Regions from separate parts of the Paenibacillus sp. UASWS1643 genome, predicted to be linked through region 4. Evidence: riboswitches for the same ligand, from Rfam matches in the RefSeq annotation. Region 4 holds a riboswitch; each other region holds the start of a gene.
The links. Region 4 has a riboswitch for thiamine pyrophosphate ahead of FE296_RS21965 (ABC transporter ATP-binding protein). Riboswitches for the same ligand answer to the same signal wherever they lie in the genome.

Region 1: linked by a shared signal. The riboswitch ahead of thiC (phosphomethylpyrimidine synthase ThiC) and the one ahead of FE296_RS21965 (ABC transporter ATP-binding protein) in region 4 are both predicted to bind thiamine pyrophosphate.
Region 2: linked by a shared signal. The riboswitch ahead of FE296_RS25015 (thiamine phosphate synthase) and the one ahead of FE296_RS21965 (ABC transporter ATP-binding protein) in region 4 are both predicted to bind thiamine pyrophosphate.
Region 3: linked by a shared signal. The riboswitch ahead of FE296_RS13920 (ABC transporter substrate-binding protein) and the one ahead of FE296_RS21965 (ABC transporter ATP-binding protein) in region 4 are both predicted to bind thiamine pyrophosphate.

Annotation. Positions count from the first base shown of each region.
Region 1 is NZ_VXKZ01000092.1:75,646-81,140, forward strand. Features, by position in the region: gene FE296_RS03840 (aspartate/glutamate racemase family protein) at 1-590, shown strand, start outside; gene thiC (phosphomethylpyrimidine synthase ThiC) at 1,121-2,905, opposite strand; TPP riboswitch at 3,328-3,441, opposite strand; gene FE296_RS03850 (IclR family transcriptional regulator) at 3,591-4,334, opposite strand; gene FE296_RS03855 (alpha/beta hydrolase) at 4,694-5,495, shown strand, end outside.
Region 2 is NZ_VXKZ01000115.1:79,828-85,322, reverse strand. Features, by position in the region: gene FE296_RS25030 (thiazole synthase) at 1-300, opposite strand, end outside; gene thiS (sulfur carrier protein ThiS) at 303-506, opposite strand; gene thiO (glycine oxidase ThiO) at 503-1,675, opposite strand; gene FE296_RS25015 (thiamine phosphate synthase) at 1,693-2,355, opposite strand; TPP riboswitch at 2,579-2,688, opposite strand; gene FE296_RS25010 (ABC-F family ATP-binding cassette domain-containing protein) at 2,763-4,313, opposite strand; gene FE296_RS25005 (hypothetical protein) at 4,452-5,435, opposite strand; gene FE296_RS25000 (hypothetical protein) at 5,422-5,495, opposite strand, start outside.
Region 3 is NZ_VXKZ01000107.1:112,732-118,226, forward strand. Features, by position in the region: gene FE296_RS13905 (ABC transporter ATP-binding protein) at 1-601, opposite strand, end outside; gene FE296_RS13910 (ABC transporter permease) at 645-1,403, opposite strand; gene FE296_RS13915 (thiamine-binding protein) at 1,403-1,693, opposite strand; gene FE296_RS13920 (ABC transporter substrate-binding protein) at 1,917-2,957, opposite strand; TPP riboswitch at 3,178-3,290, opposite strand; gene FE296_RS13925 (phospholipase D-like domain-containing protein) at 3,836-5,125, shown strand; gene FE296_RS13930 (DUF2798 domain-containing protein) at 5,148-5,369, shown strand.
Region 4 is NZ_VXKZ01000113.1:388,170-393,664, forward strand. Features, by position in the region: gene FE296_RS21950 (pectate lyase) at 1-515, opposite strand, end outside; gene FE296_RS21955 (radical SAM/SPASM domain-containing protein) at 864-1,739, opposite strand; gene FE296_RS21960 (aspartate/glutamate racemase family protein) at 1,871-2,569, opposite strand; gene FE296_RS32910 (hypothetical protein) at 2,648-2,788, opposite strand; TPP riboswitch at 2,938-3,040, shown strand; gene FE296_RS21965 (ABC transporter ATP-binding protein) at 3,217-3,984, shown strand; gene FE296_RS21970 (ABC transporter permease) at 3,971-4,786, shown strand; gene FE296_RS21975 (ABC transporter substrate-binding protein) at 4,952-5,495, shown strand, end outside.

The DNA.
Region 1 (5,495 bases), on a different contig from region 4:
CAGGACTGGATCGTCTTAAACATGACGCTGACTTTAACGATGTAATTATCCACGAGAAAGTAGCCCAGACGCTCCACTGGATCGCTGAGTGTCATGCAGATGCCATTCTGGTCACGTGTACCCTCTTTGCGACAGTACTGGGGCAAGAAGCCAAACAGGTCCTTGTGCCTGTGATCGGCATAGATGATCCGCTATTGCAGGAGATGCGGCGAGTATCCGGAGAATACATAATCGTTTTCACCAACCCCGCAACCATTGAAGGAACGATGGCACGGGTGAATCAGGCGTTACAGCAAGAGGATGGAAGTGGGCAGCTACACGTTTCCCAGACAGCTCAGACGGAAGCGATGTGCATCCCAGGGACATTCGAGCTGATCATGCGTGGAGATCAGCAAGGGTATCTCGAAGCGGTACGTGAAGGCTTACAGCAGATCGCTGAAAATTATCCGGGTAAAGCGGTAGTGGCAGCCCAACTGTCTATGGCTCCCGCAGCTGCACAGGTTACAGCAGACACAGGCATTGCGATCCATAGTCCGCTGGCATTGCTTGCGGAGTATTTGGAGAAGAATTTGGGTGTGGTTCGACAGTAGTAGCGGATTTGGAGTGACATATTACACTCACTAAAAAAATGTGAACCTACTATATTGGCTCCTTTTGCAAAATAAAAACGCTCTCGAAGAAGGGCATTTCAAATGGTATAATCACTATGTACAGCCAATTTGTGGTGGGAAATAGGCTTGCCTCCAGTGGGAGGTGATCCTATGAACTTCTCTTTTAACGACGTAATCGTGTTCGCGATGTTAATTATTGCGCTTCTGACATACATCGATCGTAAAAAGAAGTGACCCGCCACAGGTTGACGGCCTGACGGGTCACTTCATCTGAACTTGCTGCACTCGGAGGAATACCCACCGCAAATGCTGTGCAGGAGTAGCCATTGGCCTGGCTACTCTTATTGGTGTTTACTTACATTCATTTTATTAAACATCTGCTAGACAATCAACCATAATGCTGATAAAAAGTATCAGGAAGCTGATCAATAAGATGAAGAAGACGATATGATAGCAGTATTCTCACCTTCAAACGATGTCAGACTGCCCAGCTTGCGCTGTAACGGCGCCTAGGACCGTGTCCGATATTCCTCGGCCTTTTCCTGCATGCCCGCTGCTACAGCCTCATTCTCGGACAATCCTTTATCCGCAGCAAAGGCCCGAATGTCCTGCGTGATGCGCATACTACAGAACTTCGGTCCGCACATGGAGCAGAAATGAGCTTCTTTGGCTCCTTCTGCTGGCAGCGTCTCATCATGGTAGGACAGCGCACGTTCAGGGTCCAATGACAGGTTGAACTGGTCACGCCAGCGGAACTCGAAGCGTGCCTTGGACAATGCGTCATCCCGGCGTTGAGCACGTGGATGGCCTTTCGCCAGATCGGCGGCGTGGGCCGCGATCTTGTAGGCGATGACCCCTTCCCGCACATCATCCTTGTTGGGCAGGCCCAAATGTTCTTTTGGCGTAACATAACAGAGCATGGACGTGCCAAACCAGCCAATCATGGCTGCCCCAATGGCAGACGTGATGTGATCATATCCTGGCGCAATGTCGGTCGTTAGCGGCCCAAGTGTGTAGAACGGTGCTTCTTTACAGATCTCCATCTGTAGATCCACATTCTCTTTGATCTTATGCATCGGCACATGACCCGGGCCTTCGATCATCACCTGCACATCATGTTTCCATGCGATCTGCGTCAGTTCCCCAAGCGTAGCCAGTTCTGCCATCTGAGCTTCGTCATTGGCATCGTAGATACTGCCTGGACGAAGTCCATCTCCCAGCGAAAACGCCACATCATACCTTTTCATAATCTCGCAGATTTCTTCAAAATGGGTGTACAAAAAATTCTCCTGATGATGCGCAAGGCACCATGCTGCCATAATGGACCCACCGCGAGACACAATGCCTGTCATCCGCTTGGCGGTCATCGGGATATAACGCAGCAGCACGCCTGCATGAATCGTAAAGTAGTCCACACCCTGCTCTGCCTGCTCTATGAGTGTGTCACGGTACAACTCCCAGGTCAGCGCCTCAGCTTCGCCATTCACCTTCTCCAGCGCTTGATACAGCGGTACCGTACCAATGGGCACAGGAGAATTACGGATGATCCATTCCCGGGTGGTATGAATGTTTTTGCCTGTGGACAGATCCATCACCGTATCCGATCCCCAGCGTACTGCCCAAGTCATCTTCTCCACCTCTTCCTCGATGGAAGAGGATACGGCAGAGTTCCCTATGTTGGCATTGATCTTCACGTGAAAATGACGACCGATCAACATCGGCTCACTCTCTGGGTGATTGATGTTGGATGGCAAAATGGCCCGTCCACTCGCCAGCTCCTGCCTCACAAATTCCGGTTCCACGCCTTCACGAATGGCGGCGAATTCCATCTCTGCCGTGATGACTCCCTGTCTCGCGTAGTGCATCTGGGTCACACAGCGTCCTGGCTGTGCTCGCAAGGGTTTGCCACGTAATCCGGGATACTCTTCGGTGCCGGCTTTCTTCCCTCCGGGCTTCAGTCCGTTATCCTCCGGTTTAACCGTACGGCCCTGATAAGCTTCGACATCGCCACGCTCTGTGATCCAACGGGTTCGCAGGGCTGGCAGACCTGCACGGATATCCGCATGAAATGCGGGATCGGTCATGGGGCCGCTCGTATCGTAGACACGCAGCGGTTCGTTATGCTCCACCCCTTGGGGAGTATTCGTGTCATGAAGGGCTATCTCACGCTCCGGTACAGCAATGTCCGGCCGTGAGCCCTGAATGTAGACTTTGCGGCTACCCGGAAAGGGCTGAACCCGTCCGGCCGCTCCTGTTTCTTTTTCCACCTGCTGATCGTTATGTTCCTGTTCCATCGCTTGTTGTCCCGTTTGATTTCCTGTACTCATGTTCGCTTGTCTCCTCCTCAGTGTTCATCGCTTGTTTGGTTGGTATCTTCATTAGCTCGCTTACGTACCTGTCCCAAATCATGCGCAATGCAGAGAAGAAAGAGCGATCCTACGCCAGACCAGGAGAGACACTTTTCATGTACAGTTAACAACAGAACGGAGGTTACCACAGATCATGGATCTATGGTGACTTCTCTCTCATCATCCAAGCCCAATTTCGCAGGTTATTGAAAAAGAAGTCGATGGAGTACGTGCTATATCGCCCGTTCACTGTATATAAAAAAGCCGGTCCCCGAAGGAACCGACTTTTAATGTCCATCACCAATAATGCACCTTCATGCAGCTCCTTAACGGAGCCCTACAAGGGTCACATCATGTGGTGGTTGTGGTCATATCGCCGATTACTTCCCTACGCTGGTATGATCCAGATCAGGTGCAAAGGGTCCGGAATCTCATGCGATTCCGTCTCAGTCCGGACAGTTCGGACTCCCCCAGTAACGTTAACAAGTTGCGGCACACACATGCCGCCGTTCATATTCATTGAAGCTGGCCCCGCTGGGCCGTCCATTACAGAGTAGCGCAACCGGAACATAAAAACAACCTTTATATTCCAGAACACCAACTCAATTTGGAGAAAAACCTTACATCAGCATCAGGATAACATGAGTCCCATCTGCGTAGCAGCATCCTTCAACACTGGTGCGTATTCATGCAATGTCTCCTGCGAAAGTCGGCTGACAGGTCCTGAGACCGAGAGCGCAGCTGCAATATTGCCTCTGCGATCCATAATCGGCACCGATACCGCCGCAGCTCCCGGCTCACGTTCCTCGTAACTCGTGGCATATCCGTTATCCCGGATGTCTCCCATCTGTGCCAAATACACCGCTGGATCGATAAACACCGGCCATTCCGGCCCGTTCATCAGTTCTTCACGATCCTCGTCCGTGGCAAACGCCATCAAGACTTTGCTGGAAGCGCCCACAGACAGCGGGAGTCTAACACCGACGGGAGCGACTCGACGAATCGCCTGATCACTTTGCACAGCCTGAATCCGTATCCGTTCACTGCCATCACGCAGGTACAGACTCACGGTCTCCCCCAATCGATCTCTCAGTCGCTCCATCGCAGGCAACAGTAGAATAGCGGGATCATCACTGCGAGACATATGAGCCGACAGTTCCCAGATTCGGATGCCAAGTCGGTACTTCTCTGTTGCTGCATCGCGGATCACGAACCCTCGATCCTCCAGCGTAGCCATCAAACGATGTACTGTACTTTTGTGCAGGCCGATCTGACTGGCAATTTCGGTGAGTCCCAGATCACTGCGTGTGGTAAAACATAATAATATATCCAGCGCCCGTTCTACAGCCCGGACGGTTAACTTGCGATCTTCCATGGCATGATGCCCTCCTCATGTTTCATCACATGAAACTTGGTTACATAAATTATATGAGAAACGGTCTCATCTGTAAACCAAAAAGAGCCAAAATCGAAATAGGCCAATGTGTAAATTTTTCCTTTTTATAAGACTTAATCCCCTGTAATTTACACACTAAGGTAATGTTACCCATATATCTTAAGAACTATATAACAATTGCGTAACAAATGCCCTCAATCAATTGACTTTGACTATACTGGAACATACGATAAAGATATATTACATTAAGATATCGCTCTGAAGCAGGCTCTGAAATCGACACAATTCTCTTTTCATGTCGTTGTTATCTTCAACTGAACTTCAAAGGAGGGGCATTCATGTATCAAACATCCCAGAGCGAAGCCCCGCTGCAAACAAAAGTGTCCGATCTGCCCTCTTCCCTATCACCGAGGCTGATTCGGTTCAAACATATTATCGTAGCGTTGCTGCTCTCCGTTGTATTTTTTCTACTGTTTTGTTTTATTGCACTGCATGGTTACATCGCATGGGTATTATCCAATCCAACGGTAGCACCAGTCTTCTCCAATCCGATGCAGGCCAAGAACATGAAGTACGAAGACATCACGTTCCCGGCAGCAGATGGCAGCCGAACGATGCAGGGTTGGTATATACCTGCTGACAATGCTGCAAGCAAAACGATTATTTTCAGTCACGGCTATGGTGCCAATCGTGAAGAAACATGGGTACCCATGTATGACCTGGCACACTATGCCCATCAACTTGGGTTTAACGTGGTCATGTTCGATTATGGCTTCGCCTCACAGGTGAACAAAGCTGTAGCCACAGGTGGCAAAGCTGAGTCACAGCAATTGCTGGGTGCAATCCAGTTCGCCAAGCAGCGCGGTGCGCAGGAACTGGTTGTCTGGGGTTTCTCCATGGGTGCCGGTACGGCGCTACAAACTGGACTTATTACGAAAGAAGTGGATGCAATGATTCTGGACAGTGCGTTCCTGCTGGAGCCAGATACGCTGTACCACAACATTCACAACCAGATCGATCTCCCGCGTCAGCCTACACTGGAGATCATGAAGCTGTTGTTCCCTGTTCTGAATGGTACCGGATTGCAACAGATCCCGTATCAGGAAGTGAAAAAGGAAGATTATCCGTTCCCGATTTTCT
Region 2 (5,495 bases), on a different contig from region 4:
GATGACTTCGACTTTTATCATATCACAAAGTCCTGAAGCCCGCGCAAGCTCGGCAATCCGCACCGCCTCTTCCGCATTTGAAGCTCCAGCCGTATTCGGAAGAAGAGTGTATTTGTCCAGATCCAACGTATCCAGGAAATGTTTCTGGTTACGTTCCTCCAGATTCAGACGACGAACAGCAAAGGTTAAAACTTCCGTTTCAGATGCTTCCACAGCCTGACTTTGCACTTCCAGATCCGAAAACTTGCCTGTTCCGAGCAACAATCTGGACTCAAACGTATATTTACCAATGTTCAACATCATCAACCGCCTCCTACAAAATGTACAATCTCAATTCGATCGCCTTCTCTTAATGCAGTCGTTTCATGATACTCACGGGTTAAAATATGCTTGTTCAGCTCTACAACTACAGTCTTGACTTGCAGATCAAAAGATTTAAGCAGTTTATCCACACGATTCAATCTGTCTTCAATCTCCATCCGTTGTCCATTAACGATGATATTCACTGCACCACTCCCTTTCTGTTCAATCGCTCCGGACTCAGCGCCTCAATTCCGAGTTCTTCTGAGCTTTTGCCAGCGAGCAACTCCGCGATAAGCCTGCCTGTTATCGCACTAAGCAAGATACCGTTGCGGTAATGCCCAAAGGCGGCGAACAGCCCGGGTATATTCTTGCAAGCACCTATATAAGGCAATCCATCTGGAGTTGCTGGTCTTACGCCTGCCCACGCTCGTATAAATTGTGCTTCTTTCATCCCGGGCACCCAGTGGGTAGCCGCTGTTAGCAGCTTTTGAACACCCTGTACAGAAACGTTCAAATCCGTTCTGCCTGGCAGACTGGTTGCCCCAAGCCAAACTTCACCATTGGCTTTGGGAACAATATAGATATCCTCTGCATACACCGTTCTGTCAGGTCTGTACCCTGCATGTTCATCTGAGAACTGAACGGCGGCTATTTCACCTTTCACCGACCACACAGGCAAGCTCAGATTTACATGTCTCATCAACTCTTCACTCTGTAATCCAGCCGCTATAATGACATGTTTGCATTTCATCTCACCGATCGATGTGGAGATCCCCTGCACGCCGTGTTCGTTTGCTTGCACACGTATATCCTGTATGCCCTCCATAACCCGTGCTCCCAATGCTTGAGCGGATTCGGCGTATGCCTTCGTTAGATGGACTGGAAGTATTTCACTCTCGTAAGGTCTGTAATAGGCTCCATACGTATCTCTGTTGAGCCATGATGCCTCATGTTGTACAACGGAACGATCCCACCACACCTCATCAGCAGAAGTAGACAACGCAAACTTCCGATTGTCCTTATAACTACTTAATTCACTGTATGAACGAAAAGGAGTTAGGAATCCCTGGCATTGCAGACCAGTCTCTACCTCACTGAGTGTAGCCATTAGCAATTGTTGCTCGATAAGTAATTGTCTACTCTGCCTGGCAAGCTTAGCCATCAAAGGATGAGCAAAATCCTCACTATCTGCCGCTAGCATTCCAGCCGCCGCGCATGAAGTGCCTCCTGCAATCGCCGAACGCTCCAGCAACAGCACATCCTGTCCACGGGAAGCAAGCTCATATGCGATTGCACAACCAACAACGCCTCCACCTACAATAATCGTTTCTGCATGAAACTTATCCGATTTATCAGTAATGATCTTCTTCATCCTCTCATCTCCTTGATTCAGCGCCTCAGACTTTCTTTAGCAACGATAGCCTGCCTTAATAATGCAGCCGACCGATCCGGGGAATCGCTCGCCCATACATTCGAGATCACAGCGGCTCCCTGTGCGCCTGCAGAGCGAATCGCCTGAATGTTTCCCGGCTCAATGCCCCCGATCGCAATGACAGGAATGGAGACACCCCTGCACACTTCAGCCAGAGCATATAATCCTCTTGGTTCAAGACCAGGCTTACTGTTGGTTGTGTAGACATGCCCGAAGAAAAGGTAATCGGCTCCCCGTTCTTCAGCGATTTTTGCCTCAACGATTGAATGAACAGATACACCCAGACGAAGGCGCTGCACATTGCCTATAACAGCAGGATTATAATTTCGTATCGCATCTTGCCCCCAATGTACACCGCCATAGATGTCATTCTGTGAAGGCAGCTCTGAACCATTGATAACGATGCGACAAGATGGAACGCCAACGCTACGCAGACTTTCAGCCCAACCAATCTTGTCTTGCCATGTGAGTTGTTTTTCTCGTATGTGAATATAGTCCACCCAAGACCAAACGTCCTTTGCAGCTTTTACAAAAGATGCTTGATCCCCTGCACCCCTAGATACAACATGCAATTCAAATGATTCTTGAACATGTTCATGAGAAATTACCGTACTGTTCATCTCCTTCCAGGCGGAATACTATGAAAACACAAAAAAGCCACTCCCGTAGGGGGTGGCTGCGTGTTAATTATAGGACCAGATGACTGACTGAAGCATACAGTTCATTTCGTGCAATAAAGCTATAGACCTTATAGCCTTAACGTTATACACGCAACTGCATGTTTCAATTCGTTAAGCAGACGGTTGAAATCCTTTCGAATTGCCGTTGCTCACGTCATTCACTGAAACGCGCTCGCCACTTCCCTACGCTGGTATGATCCAGATCAGGTGCAAAGGGTCCGGAATCGCATTCTTCCATCTCAGCCGCATCGTGCGGCCCCCCTAGTGTTCATATGAAGTTGTAGCCTATGTTACCATAGACGGATTTTTTTGTCACCGTCATTTCTGTTAAACATTGTCTTGAATCTCTAGTTTTTCTCAGACCATTCTTCGACATTCCATGTTTTGGTAACCCAACCCTCGTAGAAATCAGGTTCATGAGATACAAGTAACACCGTTCCCTTGAATTCTTGCAAAGCACGCTGCAACTCCGCTTTGGCTGTGACATCGAGATGGTTTGTCGGCTCATCGAATAAAATCCAGTTGCTTTCACGCATCAAGAGTTTGCATAAACGAACCTTGGCTTGCTCTCCACCACTCAGCATGTTAAGCGGACGGGTAATGTGCTCATTTTTCAATCCACAGCGAGCGAGATGACCCCGGACCTCATTCTGGGTCAAATGTGAAAACTCATTCCAGACATCCTCGATGGGCGTGATATTCCCAGCACGAACTTCCTGCTCAAAATAGGCCGTTTCGAGATAATCTCCCAAAAAGGTCTTTCCACTGAGTGGAGATATTTTTCCCAGGATGGTTTTCAACAGCGTTGATTTACCGACACCATTACAACCTACGATGGCAATTTTCTCACCACGTTCAATCGTCATCGTCATTTTGGGCAGCAAAGGATACGTATATCCAATTTCGAAATCAATACCCTCAAAGACCGTTTTGCTACTCGCGCGGGCATCCTTGAATTTGAACGTTGGTTTAGCCGCCTCATCTGGACGATCAATACGTTCAATTCTGTCCAGCTGTTTCTCCCGGCTCTTCGCTCGACCTGAAGTTGAAGCACGTGCCTTGTTACGCTGAATGAAATCTTCCTGCTTCTTGATGTACTCTTGCTGCTTCTCGTACGCATCAATATGCTGGGCTTTATTCATATCAGCCATCTCAAGGAACTTGTTATAGTTCGCTGCATATCTCGTTAATTTGGCAAATTCCAAATGATAAATGACATTTACGACTTCATTCATGAATTCCGTGTCATGGGAGATTAAGAGAAACGCATGCGGGTAGTCCTTCAGGTACCGTGACAGCCATTCAATGTGCTCTACATCCAGATAGTTGGTCGGCTCATCCAGCAAAAGAGCTGTAGGTTTCTCAAGCAGAAGCTTGGCAAGAAGCACCTTGGTACGTTGTCCACCACTTAGAGCTGCGACATCTCGATCAAGACCAATTGCGGACAAACCAAGACCATTGGCCATTTCTTCCACTTTTACGTCAATCAGATAAAAGTCGCCCTGTTCCAGTTGTTCCTGAATATCGCCCATCTCTTCCAGCAACTGCTCCAGCTTATCTGGATCTGCATCTGCCATCTGGTCCGTTATATTCATCATTTCTTTTTCTAATTCAAGCAACGGAAGGAATGCATCCTTAAGCACGTCACGAATCGTTTTGCCTGGCGTAAGCTTCGTGTGCTGATCCAGATATCCATAACGGACCTTAGGTGTCCATTCCACTTTTCCACTATCTTTAAGCAATTTACCGGTAAGGATGTTCATTAATGTGGATTTACCCACACCATTGGCACCAACAAGTCCTACGCGCTCTCCGGCAAGTAAACGAAACGATACATTTTTAAATAACGTGCGATCTCCAAAATTGTGACTTACGTTCTCTACTGACAATAAACTCATAAGATGAGGTTGCTCCTATCTATTAGACATTACTTTTGTTATTGTTCCGAAACCCTATTCTAGCACAGGTCCCGTCTTTTCTGAAAGTAATGTAAACAGTTCAAGAACCTCTTACATAATTTTGTCATACAGGCTACCCTAACGATTAGAGCATTTATATTCGAAATAGCCTTGTGCAGCTGCTTGTCTTGCGTCTGTAAACACCTCTTCAGCACGGTAACCATTACCACATGTGGAGGGATAATAGTACCTGATACCCGTTAAAGGATCTCCCCCACCTACTATGGCCGTTTTCTTCACAAGTCTGCCTCCACCGATCGCATAATTGTTGATCTTTTGGTCACCCACACCTATACCTTGGATAAAGGCCATAATCCCTGTATCGTTAATGGAGTTGTACCAATCTTCCTGCGCAATCAGGGGCATCGTAAACGTATAGGAAATACCGTTCTTTCTGGCAAACTCATTATGGCGGTTAATCACATCAGCCAGATCATCCTGCACAGTAGTCACAATCCGGCTTTGTCTAACTTGCTCAAATACGCTGGTATTCTGAAGTAAAGGAATCTGTGTGCTTGAGGCCAGTTCTTTTTGAAACCCTTCAATCCATTTCCCTGCGTTTGCGTCATAGGCATATACGTAGTCGTCCAGTGTGAAGTTAATACTGTTACCATTAGAATCTGAATATGTATAAGGTTTCTTGGGGCTCCACACTTGCCTGAAAGAATCTTCACGGTTACCCGTCATCTCTGTTTCTGTGGACAACATATAATAGCCATCATAATCCAGAATAACCACGGCAGGAATGTAATTAAACATGTTTCGAATAGCTGCGGGATCATCCTGAATCCCCATATTCAAAGCCATCGTCTGCGTAAATGTCAAAAAGGCAAGCTCCTTGTCCGCTTTAACAAATTTGGTTGAATCATAACCTGCTTCATCATTTTGTTTCTCATTCTGATGCATGACTGCACCTGCATCCATGACTGCAGTTTGAAGTGCAGATCTGTATCGTTGACCAAGATATTGTGCCTCTTCGGCATCTTGGGTATGGAGTGATATGATCCAGAAGAGCGGGAAGAAGATCAGCACAAATACAATGGATAGCTCAGTAATCTTCATTGAGGACCATACCTCCGTATGTTACAAATACTGCTGAAGCCTGAGCCGTGCCACTCAACC
Region 3 (5,495 bases), on a different contig from region 4:
GCATGAGTTCCTGCGGACTGAGCAGGGCGCGCAAAAATGCAGCACGCTGCTGCATTCCGCCCGACAGCATATGAGGATAGGCTTGCTCGAACCCGGCAAGACCCACGCTGCTTAACCACTTACGAGCTTCTGCAAGTGCTTCGGTCCGAGGGGGAGCACTTGAAGCTACTTCTCCAGCAAGCAGTACATTGTCTTCAATGGTACGCCATGGGAAAAGGGCTGGCTGTTGTGGCATATAACTAATCTTGCCACGCTGTCCCGTCACATTCTGACCGTTCATAAGCACTTGGCCTTCCTGTGGCTTCAGCAGACCGCCGATGATATGGAACAGGGTGCTTTTGCCACAGCCAGAAGGTCCAACGATAGCAACAAACTCGCCTTGCTCCACAGTCAGGGACAGGCCGTTCAGAACCGGTAACCTGCTCCGCCGTTCACGGAATGATGCATGAACATTAACAACGTCCAGTGCAGGTGGAACCGGAGCAGGAGTCGTGTTGGCAGGTCGATCAGGCTTAGCTGGGTGGAGTTTTTCACCGTGCTTTTGCTCCATTACACTTGCTCCTCGTCCAGGCTGGACTTGTTCGTCCTGTTGCCGATTCATATGGTCATCACTTCCTAATATACAGATTACATTACATGCTTTACTACCGCTTCTGTGGCCGCCAGCGCACGAGCAGCTTCTCCAGAAGGGCAATGAACAGGAAGAGCAGCAAGCTGAGCGCGACAATAATCATGATCGCCACGAATAGGCGGTCCGTGCGATAAGCCGACTTTTGCAGCATCATATAATAACCAATACCCTTGTCTGCGCCAATCCATTCGGCGATGATGGCACCCATCACGCTATAGGTAGCAGCGATTTTGACACCGGAGAACACGGATGGCAGCGCATGGGGAAGCTCCAGCTTCCAGAAGATATGATGACGTTTGGCACCAGCCATGCGCATATAGTTCATCATCGCCGCGTCAGTACGGGTCAAGCCGTCCATAGCCGCCACCGCAACGGGGAAGAAGCAGACGAGGATAATGGTAATCAGCTTGGGCAACAGCCCGAATCCGAACCAAATTAACAGGAGCGGCGCGAGCGCGATGGTTGGGATATTTTGACTAAGAATAAGTAAAGGGTACAGGGCCGACTTGAGAAAAGGAACCAAATGCAGCACCATTGCAATCAGTAATCCGACCGCTGTTCCAGCGGCGAATCCGATAAGCGTTAACTGAATGGTTGCGGAAGCGTGCATGCCAAGCCGTTCGGCCTGAGTTGCCGCTTCGCGGGCGATATCGGACGGTGCAGGCAGCATCCATTTCTCAATATGGAAGAGGGAGACAGCTCCCTGCCATATCGCTATAAAGAGAATAACCGCCACAATGGGCGGCCATACACTTTTGAAATAGGTATGCATTAGCGATACTTCTCCGTCAGGGTATCCATGCTTAAGCCAGTAGGGCTATGGGCGATTTTGATCTGGGAGATGATGCTTGGACTGCCAGCCTCCACGAGTACCTCGTGCATTTTACGGACAACCTCCAGCAGTTCCTCCAGTTCCCCCTCCATTGTGGTGTCGAGCGCGTTCACCTGATATTTTAGGCCGGATTGCTGAATAACTTCAATGGCGCGATCTACGTAAGGATAAGAGTTCTCGCCATTTGGCGTTTTCGGAATAACCTGAATGCTAAGTAGTGTGCTTGCCATGAGAGATCACGGCTCCTTTCGTGATATATAAAATGAACCAATGACTGTTACACTTGCCACTTCGATGACAGAATAACCTTCCAATCGCTGTTATCCCCAGATTTTTTTGATTCCCTTTCTCTAAGGGAAAATCCGGTGATAAAGGCGACCGCTTCGCTTTTTCACGTTATTTCTGTCCTCTCCGTCCTCGTGTAAATATTAAGTTCGTTTTATATGAGAAATTTTATTGGGGTAAAAACTCGTTTGTGTATGCCTTGCTCACGTCGACCTGTTCATCCAGCAGTTTTTTGCTGAACATCCAGTCGGTGTAATTCTGCCACACTTCCTGTTTTTGTTCTCCCCAGCGTGGGGCATCATCCGTGTACTTTGGACTAAGCCATTTCTGGCTTGCCGACACTAATTCCTTATCCAGATCCGGTACGGCCTTGATCAGAATATTCGCTGCGTCTTCGGGATGATCAATTGCGTATTGATATCCTTCTGAAGTGGCTTTCAGGAATGCTTTCACCAACTCAGGGTCGTTCTGAATCGTCTGCTCGTTTGTTACGAGGACAGGCGTGTAGTAATCCAATGCATCTGAATAATCCTTCACATACAACATGTCGATGGGTTCCCCGCGCAGTTCGGCTTCAATACCCGTCCAGGCGTAGAAAATCCATGCAAAATCAATGTCCCGTTTTACTGCGGTGAAAAAGTCGGCGTCACCCATATTAATGTTTTTTACTTTCGATACATCGGCTCCGTCGCCTTCCATGATGGATTGCATCACGGCTTCTTCGACTGGGGAACCCCAACCGCCATAGGTTTTACCTTCAAAATCTTTCGGTGACTTGATATTCCGATCCGTCGGAGCAGCGAACCCGGATGTATTATGCTGAATAACTGCTGCAATGGAGACCAATGGAACACCCTGTGTGCGGGCTTGAGTTACACTCTCCTGATAACTTACGCCAAAAGGCACTTCATTCGAGGCAACCATTGTATCTGCGCCACCGGCACCTGGTTGTACAATCTCTACATTCAAGCCCTCAGCCTTGTAAAATCCTTGATCCACAGCCGCATACAGGCCGGTATGATTCGTATTTGGTGTCCAGTCGAGCACCACTTTAATATCTTTCAGGGCGGCAGTGTCACCTTTGTTGCTGCTTTCCGTATTTGTGTTGCCGTTCTGACCAGCTGGGGCAGCTTCTTTGCCACCACATGCGGCTACAGTCACCATAAGCACGCATAAGAGCAACAATCCCATCGTTTTACGCCATTTCATCTGTGGTTCTCTCCTTCGGTATGTCCGGCCGATTGGCACGGGGTACTCCTTGGCTTCATATCCAATCATCTTGCATAAATCGACAGATTTATACCAGTTGAGATCTGGATAACGTCACTTTTTTTAGCTCTCTGGCTATATAAAAGAACATTAAAAAAGCGTCCCGTAATCCGGGACGCGTGCAGGCGTTAGAGAGGTGGCGTTCAGCATAGGGCTGTGCCATTTCGATATACTCCGATTCCTACGCTGGCATGATCCAGATCAGGTCTAAGGGTTAGTATCTTGGTGGGATACACTCTCAGCCGGCCAATTCCGACTCCCCTGGGAAACTATGAAGTTACGGGCATTACTAGGTGTAATTATAGGTCAGAGGCCCATTCGTGTCCAGTCAGGAACTGGATGGGGACACGTATGAACTTATCAAACAGGCCGTTATACATATGTATATCAGCCTGTTTAGATGTGTTATTTTCAATAATTATCGTGGTGAATCCTATAAGGAAATCTGGCTGAGTGCAAAAGCATCGGATAGTGGGTCATAGCCTAAGTGCTGAAGATCCGGAAGGCTCCCAACAAATACTTAGATCAAATCGGATGTTTGATATCTCGTCGCATAAGGGCTGTTTTTCCTATTTCAGTGATCAGCTTTTGCCGTTTGACCTTGACCGGGGTCGCTTGATTTATTTAAAAAACATAATTTAGATACAAAAGGAGATAGTACTGCTATACAAATAATTACTTTTTACATAAAAATGGGGGCGTACTGAATGATCCTTAAAATCATATTCGCAATTATTCTGTCCTATTGTATCTACGTTTTTTTCACAGCTTACCTTTTATTTTTGGTTCCGTCTCCAGCTACTATTGAAAATACGGATATGCAAAAATCGATAACAGAAGGAAGTACAACAGATCGCGTATTGCTCTTGGAGGACGGCTTTCAATCCGGTCAGGTGAGAATCCAGACCATTCGAGAGGCGAAAACAAGCATCGACGTGGCTTATTACTCCATTCAAAAAGGAAAAACATCTAAACTCTTTTTTGCTGCTTTATTCGATGCAGCTGATCGGGGTGTTCATGTTCGAATCATTTTAGACGGGATTTTTCACAGCATGCGTGGAGAATTGCGTGATATTCCAGATGCCATTGCAGCTCACCCCAATGTGGAATTAAGATATTATGAACCACTCCACATATTTATGCCATGGACATGGCATAACCGTCTGCATGACAAGATCCTTCTTGTCGACAACACATATGGCATCATTGGCGGCCAAAATATTGGTGATAAATACATGGCATTGCAACCCCCAAAAGACTATGTATTCGATCGGGATGTCCTTGTTTACAATCCAAATCATAATACGAACAGCACGGTTGTTGAAATGAAAAAATATATAGATCGGTTATGGAGCCATCCATTCACCAAACCAGAAAAACATACAAAACGTCAGCATCATGCAAAAGGGTTAAAAGAACTGGCTCAGCTGGCTCAGTTATATAAAAAAGCTCAGGCTCAGAGCGATCCTTTTGTTAAAGTGTTGCCGAAGGAATGGGCTCAAGAAACTCTTCATTCCGACCACGTCACTTTCATTCACAATCCAATCCAAAGGCTGTATAAAGAACCGATCATGTGGAGAGCATTTGTTCATTTCGCCAATCAAGCAAAGTCGAAAGTGTACCTTCAGACGCCATATGCCATTCCTACCAAGAAAATGATGAAAGCCGTACATCTGTCGATGAATCCAGAAACAGAATGGGTCATGCTAACCAATTCAATCCAGCAGACCCCTAACCCTTTGGCTTTCGCGGGATACTTAAGTTCTAAGAAGCGGTTACTTGATACCAATCTGGCCATTTATGAATACCAAGGCCCTTATTCCATACACGGCAAATCATTTGTTATGGATGATTACCTCAGCATGGTTGGTTCGTATAACCTTGATCCCAGATCTGCCTTTCTAAATACAGAATCTGCTGTGGTCATTTCTGGTTCTGCATTCGCCGACCAACTAACAGAGGCTATGGATATCAAACGTGCACACAGTACGCGTGTGAATAAAGGTGACTATCCAGCAGAATCTACGAATCAGAAAGGCTCTGTTTTCAAACGAATGGCAATCACAGCTTTATCCAAACTGTCTTTTCTCTGGAAATTTATGTTGTAGTAAAAGAACCCACAATCTTGGCATGGTTCTGATCATGTCCATGTATGGAATGATCTCGGCATATCTCGCTGATCAATTAAGTGGGTCATCCGTACTCCGTACGTATCTCCATACAATCGCTCGTAACTTCAGCCTGGCGCTTCCATATCAGTTGATCGTTCTGGGACCACTCGTGCGATATGTATTTGGTAAATTCATCAAGGATAACGGGCCTGTAATGCCTGTCGTTAACAAAAGTGTGTGATTCGGTTGGCCATAAGTATTTCCTGGGCAATCTTGTGCAAATGAATAGATCGTATTCTCACCTGTAATGAAAGGTGATCTGAGGCAAAGATAGGATACTTTTCACCATGATTACAGCGCTAACGAA
Region 4 (5,495 bases):
TTATCCAGCGTCATGTTAACTGCAAAGGAAGTTCCACCATTTTGGCGAACCAGTTTGCCAATATCATCTGCACGGAAATTTTTGATGTTAATTGTTCCAGCTGCATTCATCTGGAACACTTTATCATAAGCCTTATACGCTGCCCCACCGGTAATGTTAACCGTTCCAGCCGACTTCAATGTCAGTGCATCCTCGCCCACGTCCTGCCAGACTACATTCGATATATTACAGTTGCCATAACAGTGAACACCATCAGCAGCTGGTGATCCAATGTTTACGTTTTTGAGCGTGGCCCCTGCCTCCAGACGGAAGACTGGCTTCTGATTTTCTGCTTGAGATCCGTCGCCCAGTGTGGAAGGATTGGCTACAAATGTTTTACCTTGGCCGTCATAGGTCGTGCCCTTTGGAACCACAATGGTTGAATTTACAACGGTAGGTGCAGCCGCAGCCGGAACGGCACCAAATATAGAAGCAACCAAACCAGCGGACAGCAACAACGTCAACATTTTTTTCATTACTTTATTCCTCCCTTATTCTCTCGTTATTTGGTATTGTACAAGCCTGAGCTTGTCCTGGAAGATCGTCAGAGGTGCACCTCTGTCCGACCCACAACCTAATCCTACCAAATAAGGAAGGTGACTAGAATAATCATTAGATCAGATATATTATGACATCGCACAATGCCTGTTATATCCGCATTTTTTGCATGCCAGGTCTATCAAGCAATATGCTCATATCAACCTCTGGTATGCTCATTTGTAACGTATGTACCCCTCACTTGAATACCCGATAACAAAGAAAGACCACTACATTTGTCTCCAAATGTGTGATCTGAATGGCTCCTAGCTTGCTTATATAAGATGTCAGGCTCCAAATCTCTGACGATAACCGCACTTTCGACACAACTCTTCCACAGCTTCCCGCCTGGAGAAGCCATATACCAGATTGTTCGCTCGCTCACCCTCAATAATCTCCGAGAATGACTTCTCGTGCACATTACCCAGGTTAATTACACCCTCGCCATCGAGACAGCATGGAACCACCGTTCCATCCACAAGCACAGCTGCCTGACCACGCAATGCATGGCAGAAGCCTTTGCCGTCATCTTCAGGTGCATCCAGACTTGGCCACTGGAACTCATGGTCCTGATTCAGGTATACATTCGGGGCAATTTTGACCCCGCTGCCTGGAACTACTTTTTCCTCAATGCGGAAGTCCAGATTGAACTCACGTTCCAATACTTCAAGGGTCTCCCGATTTCGATTCATCTGAGCATTTGTGAAGTTATCTTGCGTCAGATTCCACAGTCGGAATGAGATGATGACATTGTGCTTAACGGCCTCGTGTACAAAGGACAAAATGTTGCTCAGGTATCCGTCACGGTCGGTTGAACCTTCATGCCCATCGAAGCTGTGCAGGGAGAAATTCATCTGCCGCAGTGCCGGTTTGCCAAGCAATTTATGCTGAGTCTTGGGCAATAGTGTACCATTCGTTGTAATGTTCACCTTGAGTCCCTTCTCATGTGCGGAATCGAGCAACAGATCTATTTTGGGATGCAACAAGGGTTCACCTTTGACATGTAGATAAATATGATTGGTGTGTGGTTTAACTTGTTCCAGTATATTGTTGAAGACTTCAGGGTCAATGAATCCTTTGGCACGCTGCGTCTGTGGACAGAAGCTGCAAGCCAGATTGCAGATACTCGTGATCTCAATATATACTTTTTTGAACGTTTTCAACTTGGGTCCCCATTCTGCCTAGGAGGGAGAACAATCCCACCTGCATTTTGTGATCCGGCCTATACGGGCCATCCCTATTATATCGGGTTCATGAGCCGAGGTAAATCAGAGAACTGGTTTATCTGGTTGTGTCAAAATGATTTGGCTAGTGCCAAATTTACAGATTCAATCGCATGAATACGTGTTGTATCAAATAATGGAACTTCTGAATCCTCTACTTTTACTAATAATCCAATTTCGGTGCAACCTAATATGATCCCCTCAGCTCCATCATCAACTAGCCTTTGGATCACCTTTTTATAATAATCCCTTGATAAGGGCTCAATTTTCCCTAAACATAATTCCTCATATATTATTTTATTGATAACTTTTCTATCCTCTTCATTCGGTATCAAAACCTTAATACCATTAAATTCAATTCGTTTTTTATAAAAGTCTTGTTCCATCGTATATTTTGTGCCGAGTAAACCAACCATACTTATTTTGGACTTATGAATTTGATTTGCTGTTGAATCAGCAATATGTACAATGGGTAAACGCACTTTTTCTTCAATATGTTTAATCACTTTATGCATCGTATTTGTACAAATTACAATCATTTCTGCTCCTGCCTTTTCCAAAGACTGAGCAGCATTCCCTAATAATTCACCAGCACTTTCCCAATCACCTTCAGCTTGATAACGCTCGATTTCTTCAAAATCCACGCTATATAAAATGCATTTGGCTGAATGAAGTCCTCCCAATTTATTTTTCACTTCTTCATTAATAATTCGATAATATTCTAACGATGACTCCCAGCTCATTCCACCAATAAGACCAATCGTTTTCATATACACTCCCCCTTCCATTTAATACATTCCGAAAGCAGCATATAGAAATTTAATAGATATTGTACCGTATCTATCTGATTAAATAAACCTGCCCCAGTAAGAGGAATAGAGGGACCTGGAGCAATTCCGGCAACGGCTTATTGCTTCTACCCGAATGATCTGGCTGTACAATCCGAATAATCTGACCGGACCATTTTCACGACTGCTTGGTTTACTCAATCATATTCCCTCCCATGTCGTAATTGTCTTGGACGAAGCGTATTATGAATCCGCAGAAAGCCAAGATCAGTACTCACATTCTTTCCGAGCGCCCCCTTTACATTCCACTTGCATGTGATATATGCTGAACACACAACTGCATATCTTGAACATTGCACTAGGGGAGCCTTACGGCTGAGACGAATCGAATGATTCGGACCCTTTGAACCTGATCTGGATCATACCAGCGGAGGGAAGTGGAGCGGCCTTTCAGTAAGCGGATTTTTTCATGTTGATAATGAAATTTAATGTGAATTGAACTTACAGACCCACTCATTTCTCCGGAAATGGGTGGGTCTTTTTCGCGTTCTGCGGGCAGATCAGAAGGTGTAATTAAAGATCCCGCAGTTTGAAGTTGAATTTGGAATAACAAGGGGGGACAAAACGAGATGGATAATAACATAACCATTCACAACATGAGCTACGCTTTCCCGGGAAAAAGGGATTCCCCCGTGCTCTCCAATGTGTCGATGCGTGTAGCCAACGGCGAATTCGTCTCGCTTATCGGCTCCAGCGGCTCCGGTAAAAGCACCCTTTTCAAGCTGCTGGCAGGCCTGCTTGAGCCAACCCATGGAACCATTGAAATTCCTTGGGTCCCTGAAGGAAAGCGACTGGGGCAGGTGGCCTACATGCCACAAAAGGACCTCCTGTTATCCTGGCGAACCGTCATGGAGAATTGCATGCTCCCCGCTGAACTTGCTCCAGAACGGCAGGATAAGGGAAGAATTCGCGCGGACATTCTGGCTGGGCTCGACAGATTTGGCCTATCCGGCTACGCGAATGCTTACCCAGACGAGCTGTCGGGTGGCATGCGCCAGCGTGTCGCGCTGCTTCGTACTTTGCTGACAGGTGGCCAACTCATGCTGCTGGATGAACCATTCGGCGCACTCGATGCCTTAACCAAACGGGAGATGCATCGCTGGTTGTTGGAACTGTGGGAAGGCCTGGGCAAGACCGTGTTGTTCATTACGCATGACATTGAAGAGGCGCTGCTGCTCAGTGATCGGATTATCCTGTTAACCCCGGGGCGCCAGGGCCAACAGCTACAGGATTTGACGGTACCTTTGCCACGTCCAAGACATTCGGACATGATCTACGAACCGGCGCTCGTTCAGATGAGACGACGACTGGAGGAACAATTGCATGCGAGAAGGTAACTTGGGAGACTGCATGAAGGATAGCGTAAGGCGTTGGCTTGCCCGTTATGGTCTGTTTCTTTGGCTCCTGCTCTTGCTGCTTGCCTTCTGGGAATGGATTGTGCGTATGGGATGGGTGCCCTCCTTCATCATTCCAGCCCCAACGGCGATTGCCAGCTCCCTGTATGAGCATCGCTACCTCCTGCTGGCTACACATCTGCCTGCTACCTTGATGGAGGTTGTCGTTGGTTTTGGCTTGTCCATAGTGACTGGAATTACGCTAGCGACAGGCATGCATATGAACCGATCGATTGAAAAGGCCTTGTATCCCTTCATCGTAATCAGTCAGACGATCCCGCTGATTGCCCTGTCCCCCGTCTTCATCCTATGGTTTGGCTACACGCTGTGGAGCAAAGTCGCCGTGGTGTTCCTGATCGCCTTCTTCCCCATTGTGGTCAGTACCTACGATGGACTTCGCCAAGGCGATCCAGAGCAGCGTGAACTGCTGCTCACCATGGGTGCCAGCAAGTGGGATATTTTTTGCAAACTCCAGATTCCACTTGCACTTCCCTCTTTTTTCTCGGGGCTAAAGATGTCTGTGGTGTACTGCGTGGTTGGGGCAACGATTGGCGAATGGCTCGGTGGCAGCAAAGGTCTCGGATACTTCAGCCGCCGCATGTCCAGCAACATGAACACGGATGCGATGTTTGCAGCTATTGTGCTGTTATCCCTGCTCGGGATCGTTTTGTTTGTACTGATTGCCTGGCTGGAGAAACGGTTTAGCATCCAGCGTCATCGTCAATGGAGGCAAAAGAAAAGTTGAATGATCTTCGAGAGAAACTTGATTTAAGTATAGGAATTACGGTTTCCAAAACATACTTATGTACAATTTCAGCAGCAAACTTCAATCAGTACATTGTCACATTGTCGTTAACATGCTGTTGCCCATTTTCTACAAATCAAAACGATGAAATGAGGAACTTCATTTATGAATAACAAAGGTATATACTCCCTGCTTCCCATCATGCTCATTAGCCTTTTGCTGATAGTCAGTGGGTGCAGCACCACGAATACCAGCAATAACACGCCAACAACAGACTCTGCAACCAATGCACAACAAACAGACAAGTCTGCAACCGAACCAGCATCAGACGCCAAAGATAAACTGTCCATCATGCTCGACTGGTACCCGAATGCAGTACACTCCTTCATCTATGTGGCTCAGGAAAAAGGGTACTTCGCAGACCAAGGTCTGGATGTCGAAATTCAGATGCCTGCGGATACCAATGATTCACTCAAACTTGTTGCTGCCGGTAAAATTGATCTGGCTCTAAGTTACCAGCCCCAAATCTTGCTCGCACGTGGCGAGAACATTCCTGTACGATCTATTGCTGCTGTTGTTCGGCATCCACTTATGCATCTGTTGACCGAAGCAAATGGTAACGTGAGCTCACCCAAAGATCTTGACGGAAAAACTGTCGGTTATTCGTCGATTCCGCTGTATGAAGCGATGCTTCGTACGATGATTAGCA